DNA from 2 places in the Streptomyces sp. GL_140 genome. Region 2 is predicted to be linked to the other one. Evidence: riboswitches for the same ligand, from Rfam matches in the RefSeq annotation. Region 2 holds a riboswitch; the other holds the start of a gene.
What was found. Region 2 has a riboswitch for ZMP and ZTP ahead of glyA (serine hydroxymethyltransferase). Riboswitches for the same ligand answer to the same signal wherever they lie in the genome.

Region 1: another riboswitch for ZMP and ZTP. It lies ahead of AC3IYJ_RS32645 (bifunctional 5,10-methylenetetrahydrofolate dehydrogenase/5,10-methenyltetrahydrofolate cyclohydrolase); the one in region 2 lies ahead of glyA (serine hydroxymethyltransferase).

Annotation. Positions count from the first base shown of each region.
Region 1 covers NZ_CM174404.1:7,006,638-7,010,511, forward strand. The annotation lists gene AC3IYJ_RS32640 (methyltransferase domain-containing protein) at 1-729, opposite strand, end outside; ZMP/ZTP riboswitch at 822-915, shown strand; gene AC3IYJ_RS32645 (bifunctional 5,10-methylenetetrahydrofolate dehydrogenase/5,10-methenyltetrahydrofolate cyclohydrolase) at 944-1,849, shown strand; partial or broken gene AC3IYJ_RS32650 (peptide MFS transporter) at 2,002-3,405, shown strand; partial or broken gene AC3IYJ_RS32655 (MAB_1171c family putative transporter) at 3,466-3,874, opposite strand, start outside.
Region 2 covers NZ_CM174404.1:5,183,022-5,186,895, forward strand. The annotation lists gene rocD (ornithine--oxo-acid transaminase) at 1-1,168, opposite strand, end outside; ZMP/ZTP riboswitch at 1,278-1,368, shown strand; gene glyA (serine hydroxymethyltransferase) at 1,404-2,672, shown strand; gene trpS (tryptophan--tRNA ligase) at 2,906-3,874, shown strand, end outside.

The DNA.
Region 1 (3,874 bases), 1.8 Mb from region 2:
GGCGGTGTGCGCGATGAACGGGCCTTCGCGTTCGATCTGTTCGTGCAGCTCGCGCAACCGGTCCCGGTGCCGCCCGACCGTGAAGCCGGGCACCATCCAGATCACCTTCCGTAGAAAGTAGATCACGGCTCCGATGTCGTGGAACTCCGTCCGCAGTCGCTCCGAGCGCAGATCGACCACCTCCAGCCCGGCCTTCGTGGCGTCGGCGACCGCGTCGTCGGGGTGGCGCGAGCGCCGGATCTCCTCGGGCTGCGGGCCCAGGAAGTACTCGACCAGCTCGAAGACGCTTGCCGGACCGACCTGCTGGGAGAAGTACGTGCCGCCGGGCCGCAGCACCCGGGCGATCTCCTCCCACCAGATCGTCACGGGATGCCGGCTGGAGACGAACTCGAACGCCTCGTCGCCGAAGGGCAGCGGGGGCTCGTCGCTGTCCGAGACCACCACCGCGCCGAGCGGGTGCAGCAGCCGGGTCGCTCTGTCGATGTTCGGCGGCCAGGACTCGGTGGCGGCCATCAGCCGGGGCAGCGGTCCGGCTCCGGCGAGCACCTCGCCGCCGCCGGTCTGGATGTCGAGGGCGGAGCGGACGCGGGCCAGGTGCTCCCCGAGGAGACGCTGATAGCCCCAGGAGGGCCTCTGTTCGGTGGCCCTGCCTTCGAGCCAGGAGAAGTCCCAGCCGTCCACGGATACGGACTCGGCTTCCGCGACGAGATGGTCGAATGTGGGCGTCATGTCTAGATCCTCCCAGCCAGGGGCCGGGTCATCCACCGGATTGCACGACCCCGGGGGCCCCGCCGGAACCGCCGGGGGTTCGCCTACACTGGGCGGCGGGCCGTGACTGGCGTTCGGGTGGATCACCACCGGGGAGCGGCCCGGCGTGCTCCCGTACGTCGACTGCCGCGCGCCTGGGCGAACCGCGATTCCGCAGCGACGCTCAGGAGACCCCATGACGACTGCCCAGACCACCGTGGACACGCAGGCCGCAGGCACCCGGACCGCCCGACTGATGGACGGCACCGCGCTGGCCCGCCGCATCTCGGAGCAGACCGCCGAGTACGCCGCGAAGATCACCGAGCGCACCGGCACCGCACCCTGTCTGGCGACCGTGCTGGTCGGCGAGGACCCCGCGTCCGTCACCTACGTCCGCATGAAGCAGAACCGCTGCGCGAAGGCCGGGATCACCTCCCGCCACGTGGAGCTGCCGGCCGCGACCACCACCGAGGAGCTCGTCGCCACCCTGACCGCGCTCTCCGAGGACCCGGAGATCAGCGGCATCCTGCTTCAGCACCCGGTTCCGCACCACATCGACGAGCGCGCCGCCTTTGAGGCCATCGCCCCCGGCAAGGACGTCGACGGGGTCACCATGCACTCCTTCGCCGCCATGGGTTTCGGCCTGCCGGGCTTCGTCTCCTGCACCCCCGGCGGCATCATGCGCCTGCTCGCCGCCTACGACGTGGACCTGACCGGCAAGCACGCCGTGGTCGTCGGCCGCAGCGCCATCCTGGGCAAGCCGGCCGGGATGCTGCTCCTGGAGCAGAACGCCACCGTCACCTACTGCCACTCCCGCACCGTGGACCTGCCGTCCATCGTGCGCCAGGCGGACGTGCTGGTCGCCGCCGTCGGCAAGGCCGAGTTCATCCGGGGCGAGGACATCAAGCCGGGCGCGGTGGTCCTCGACGCCGGGTACAACGAGGGCAACGTCGGCGACGTCCACTTCGAGTCGGCCGCCGCCCGCGCCTCGCTGATCACCCCCGTACCGGGCGGTGTCGGCCCGATGACCATCGCGGTGCTCCTGGAGCAGACCGTCCAGGCGGCCGCCGCGCAGGCCGGTCTGGCGCTCGCCGACCTCTGAGCGACCTTCGCCCCGCCGCGGCGGGACGCCGTGCGACGAACGCCCCGGGCCCTTCGGTCCGGGGCGTTGTGTTCCCGTGGGTAACGGGCCGAAAGGCCGATCCGGGCCGCCCGCCCCGCCGGTGCAATCCATATGTGAACGCATCGATGGATATGCACAAGACGCGGCAGCGCCACCCGCGCGGACTCGCCACCCTGGTCCTCGCCGAGCTGTGGGAGCGCTTCAGCCTCTACGGCATGGTCGCCATCCTCGTGCACTTCCTCGCGGCCTCCCGCGGGCATGGCGGCATGGGCCTCCACGAGGGCACCGCCGAGGCCGTCGAAGGCGTCTACATGGCCATGATCTCGCTGCTGGCACTGCCCGGCGGCTGGATCGCCGACCGCTTCCTCGGCGCCCGCCGCGCCGTCCTGTGGGGTGGCGTGGTCATCATGGCCGGCCACGCCCTGATGGCCGTCCCGAACCCGGTCTTCGTCTGGCCCGGCCTGGTCCTCATCGTCATCGGCACCGGCCTGCTCAAGCCGAACATCTCCGCCCTCGTCGGCCGGCTGTACGCCCCCGAGGACGACCAGCGCCGCGACGCCGGCTATTCGATCTTCTACATGGGCATCAACCTCGGCGCGGTCATCGCCCCGCTCGTCGTCGGCTACCTCGGCGAGGAGGTCAACTGGCACCTCGGCTTCGGCGCCGCCGCCGTCGGCATGGCGCTGGGCCTGGTCCAGTACGTCCTCGGCGGCCGCAGGCTCGCGGGGCAGCTGCGCGAGGAGCCGGTGGTCCGGCTGACCCCCGCCGAGCGGTCCAAGGTGCGCCGGAGCTCCTCGTACGGCCTGGTCTTCACGGCCGTCCTGATCGGCCTGCTGGTTGCCGCGCACGCCCTGAGCATCGACAACATCACCTTCGTGCTCACGATCGTCGCCGTGGTGGTCCCCGCCGGAGTGCTGCTCTCGATGTACCGCAGCCCCAAGGTGGACGCGGTCGAGAGGACCCGGCTGCGCGCCTACGTCTGGCTGTTCCTGGCCGCCACGCTGTTCTGGCTGGTCTACGACCAGATGGGCAACGAGCTGAACCTGTTCGCCGCCCAGAAGACCGACCTGTCCCTGCTGGGGTGGCACATCCCGGCCAGCTGGACCCAGTCGCTGCCCTCGCTGTTCGTGATCGTCCTGGCCCCGGTCTTCGCCGCCTTCTGGGTGCGGCGGGGCAAGCACATGAGCACCCCGTTCAAGTTCGGCCTGGCCCTGCTGCTGACCGGCGCGTCCTTCGTGGTCATGTCGGGCGCCGCCGCCATCGCCTCCAAGGGCGTCAAGGTCTCGCTGATGTGGCTGGTGGGCGTCTACGTCATCCAGGTGATGGGCGAGATGTGCCTGAGCCCGGTGGGCCTGTCGGTCACCACGAAGCTCGCCCCGCGCGCCTTCACCAACCAGATGATGGGCGTCTGGTTCCTCGCGGCCGCCACCGGAGACGCGATCGGCGCGCAGCTGCCCCGGCTCGACGCGGTCGTCGGCCAGAGCTGGAACTTCCTGTGGCAGGGCGCGATGGTGATCGCGGCCGGCGCGGTGATGGTCTGCCTCGCGGCCCGGCGCGGCCCCGCTCCCGCGCACGCCCGCCAGTTCGGCCGCCGCCCGGCGCTGGCAGGCGTCCGCCAGCATGGCCGCGTCCGCCACCAGGGCGGCGTGCCGCTCGGGCCGGCCCTGGGCGCGCGCGGCCTCGTACGCCTCCTCGCGCACGGCGGGGTCGAACCACCACACGAGCGCCAGGATTCCGTCGTCGATCACCGATTCGCGGTGGATCAGCCGGATCCCGACCGGGGACCACCAGGTCAGCGGCACGGGCCGCATCCCGCACGGGGAGAATCCGCGCAGCGCCGCCCAGAGGGGCTGCAGCCGCCGGTAGCGGCTGTAGTCCCGCCAGGGCGCACATCCGCCGACCAGCGGCACCAGGAAACCGGCTCCGACCAGCAGGGCCGCGAAGGCGGCCAGCGGCGGCGCCACGTACGTGGACAGGTAGTCCAGGTCCCCGCCGCGCCACCGT
Region 2 (3,874 bases):
AGTCCAGGTCTTCCTTGCTGATCACAAGCGGCGGCGCGATCCGGATCGTCGAACCGTGGGTGTCCTTGACCAGGACGCCGAGGTCCATCAGCTTCTCGGAGATCTCCCGGCCGGTCCCGCGCGACGGGTCGATGTCGATGCCCGCCCACAGCCCGCGGCCCCGTACGGCGGTCACCGCCCCGCCGCCGACGAGCAGGTTCAGCTCCCGGTGCAGGTGGTTGCCGAGCTCGGTGGCGCGCTGCTGGTACTCGCCGGTGCGCAGCATCGCGATGACCTCCAGGGCCACGGCGCAGGCCAGGGGGTTCCCGCCGAAGGTGGAGCCGTGCTCGCCCGGCTTGAACACGCCGAGGACGTCGCGGTCGGCGACCACCGCCGACACGGGCACGACGCCGCCGCCCAGCGCCTTGCCGAGGATGTACACGTCCGGGACCACCCCCTCGTGCTCGCACGCGAAGGTCCTGCCGGTCCGGCCCAGCCCCGACTGGATCTCGTCCGCCATGAAGAGGACGTTCCGCTCGCGCGTCAGTTCCCGTACGCCCTGCAGGTATCCGGCGGGCGGTACGAGGACGCCCGCCTCGCCCTGGATCGGCTCCAGGAGCACGGCGACCGTGTTGGAGGTGACGGCGTGGCCCAGCGCGGTGAGGTCCCCGTACGGGACGATCTCGAAGCCCGGGGTGTACGGGCCGAAGTGGTCGCGGGCGTCGTGGTCGGTCGAGAACGACACGATGGTGGTCGTGCGGCCGTGGAAGTTGTCGGACGCGACCACGATCTTGGCGTGGCCGTCCGGGACGCCCTTGACCTCGTAGCCCCACTTCCGGGCGGTCTTCACGGCCGTCTCCACGGCCTCCGCGCCCGTGTTCATGGGCAGCACGGCCTCCTTGCCGCACAGCGCGGCCAGCTCGGTACAGAAGTCCGCGAAGCGGTCGTGGTGGAAGGCGCGGGAGGTGAGCGTGACCCGCTCCAGCTGGGCGCGGGCGGCATCGAGCAGACGGCGGTTGCCGTGGCCGAAGTTGAGCGCGGAGTAGCCCGCGAGCATGTCGAGGTAACGGCGGCCCTCCACGTCGGTCATCCACGCGCCTTCGGCGGTCGCGACGACGACGGGCAGGGGATGGTAGTTGTGCGCGCTGTGCGCGTCGGCGGAACGGATGGCATCAGCAGTTGTCGACACGGGGTCTCCGATCGTCCGTCAGGCCTGTGACGAGGGTGGCGTCACTCTGCATCCTCGCTCGTATCGCGGACGGAGAAACCTTTCTTGTGGCGTGGCCGCTAAGGTGGTCGGTACGCACGGCGACTGGCGTACGGAGAACCAACTCCGGGGGAGTCGTGCGCGCACGACCGCATACAGGGCCGCTCGCCTGGGCCTCGCGGGGACGAGACCTGACATCGACCCCGGAGGAGCCGCCATGAGCGCGAGCCACCACCCCGCCCTGTTCAGCACCGACCCCGAGCTGGCGTCCTTCGTCGCCGCCGAGGAAACCCTGCAGGCGGAGACCCTGCGCCTGATCCCCAGCGAGAACTACGTGTCCGCGGCCGTCCTGGAGGCCTCCGGCACGGTGCTGCAGAACAAGTACAGCGAGGGCTACCCGGGCCGCCGCTACTACGAGGGCCAGCAGAACATCGACCGCATCGAGGCCCTGGCCGTCGAGCGGGCGAAGGGCCTCTTCGGGGTGGACCACGCGAACGTGCAGCCGTACTCCGGCTCCCCGGCCAACCTCGCCGTGTACCTGGCCTTCGCCCAGCCCGGCGACACGGTGATGGGCATGGCCCTGCCGATGGGCGGGCACCTGACCCACGGCTGGGGCGTCTCGGCGACCGGCTCCTGGTTCCGGGGCGTGCAGTACGGGGTCCAGGCGGACACCGGTCTCATCGACTACGACGCCGTACGGGAACTCGCGCTGGCCGAGCGCCCCAAGCTGATCTTCTGCGGCGGCACCGCCCTCCCGCGCACGATCGACTTCGAGGCGTTCGCGTCGATCGCCAAGGAGGCCGGCTCGATCCTGGTCGCCGACGTGGCGCACATCGCGGGCCTGATCGCGGGCGGCGCGCACCCGTCCCCGGCCGGGCACGTGGACGTCATCTCCACCACCACCCACAAGACCCTGCGCGGCCCGCGCGGCGCGATGCTGATGTGCCGCGAAGAGCACGCGAAGGCCATCGACAAGGCGGTCTTCCCGGGCCTCCAGGGCGGTCCGCACAACCAGACCACGGCCGGCATCGCGGTGGCCCTCCACGAGGCGGCGCAGCCCGCCTTCGTCTCGTACGCCCACGCGGTCGTCGCCAATGCCAAGGCGCTGGCCGCGGCGCTCCTGGAGCAGGGCTTTGACCTGGTCTCGGGCGGCACGGACAACCACCTGATCCTGATGGACCTGACCTCGCGCGGGGTCCCGGGCAAGATCGCGGCGAAGGCGCTGGACCGGGCGGGGATCGTCGTGAACTACAACACGGTGCCCTTCGACCCGCGCAAGCCGTTCGACCCGTCGGGCATCCGGATCGGTACGCCGTCGCTGACCTCGCGGGGTCTGTCGACCGAGCACATGCCGGTGGTCGCCGACTGGATCTCGCGGGCGGTGTCGGCTGCCGCCGCGGGTGACGAGCCGGCGCTGGCCGTGATCCGGGCCGAGGTCTGCGACCTCATGGCCGCCTTCCCGGCCCCGGGGCTCCCGCTGGCGTAAGCCTGCGGCCCGGCTTCCCGGGGCTCCGCCCCGGACCCCGCGCCTCAAACGCCGGCGGGGCTGTCATTGCCCTCCGGGCAATCCAGCCCCGCCGGGCAGGCGACATCAGCCAAATCCGGCCTGGCCGGCGTTTGAGGCGCGGGTGTGGGCGGAGCCCACGGAGCTCCGCGAAGCCTCCGGGTTCCGGCCACAGGCGGGCCCGAGCCCGTCACCGCACCTGAGAGAATGAAGCCATGGCTTCTGATCGTCCCCGCGCGCTCTCCGGCATCCAGCCCACCTCCGGTTCGTTCCACCTCGGGAACTACCTCGGAGCGATCCGCCAGTACGTCGCCCTCCAGGAGACGCACGACGCGTTCTACATGGTCGTCGACCTGCACGCGATCACCATGCCGCAGGATCCCGCGGACCTGCGCGCGAACACCCGGCTCTCCGCCGCGCAGCTGCTCGCCGCCGGCCTGGACCCCGAGCGCTGCACGCTCTTCATCCAGAGCCACGTGCCCGAGCACGCCCAGCTGGGCTGGGTCATGAACTGCATCACCGGCTTCGGCGAGGCCAGCCGGATGACGCAGTTCAAGGACAAGTCCGCCAAGGGCGGCGCCAACAACGCCACCGTCGGGCTGTTCACGTACCCGATCCTCCAGGTCGCCGACATCCTGCTCTACCAGGCGAACGCCGTCCCGGTCGGCGAGGACCAGCGCCAGCACATCGAGCTGACCCGCGACCTGGCCGAGCGCTTCAACCAGCGCTTCGGCAAGACCTTCACGCTGCCCGCGCCGCACATCGTCAAGGAGGTCGCGAAGATCTACGACCTCCAGGACCCGACGATCAAGATGTCGAAGTCGGCCTCGTCCCCCAAGGGCCTGATCAACCTCCTCGACGAGCCCAAGGCCACCGAGAAGAAGATCAAGAGCGCTGTGACCGACACCGAGGCCGTGGTCCGGTTCGACCCGGCCCTGAAGCCCGGCGTCAGCAATCTGCTCACCATCTTCTCCACTCTCACGGGTGAGTCGATCGCGGCGCTGGAGACCGCGTACGAGGGCAAGGGTTACGGAGCGCTCAAGACCGATCTCGCCGGAGTGATGGTCGATTTCGTCACACCGTTCAAGCAGCGCACCCAGGAGTACCTGGACGACCCGGAGACCTTGGACAACCTGCTGGCCAAGGGCGCGGAGAAGGCTCGCGCGGTCGCTTCGGAGACCCTG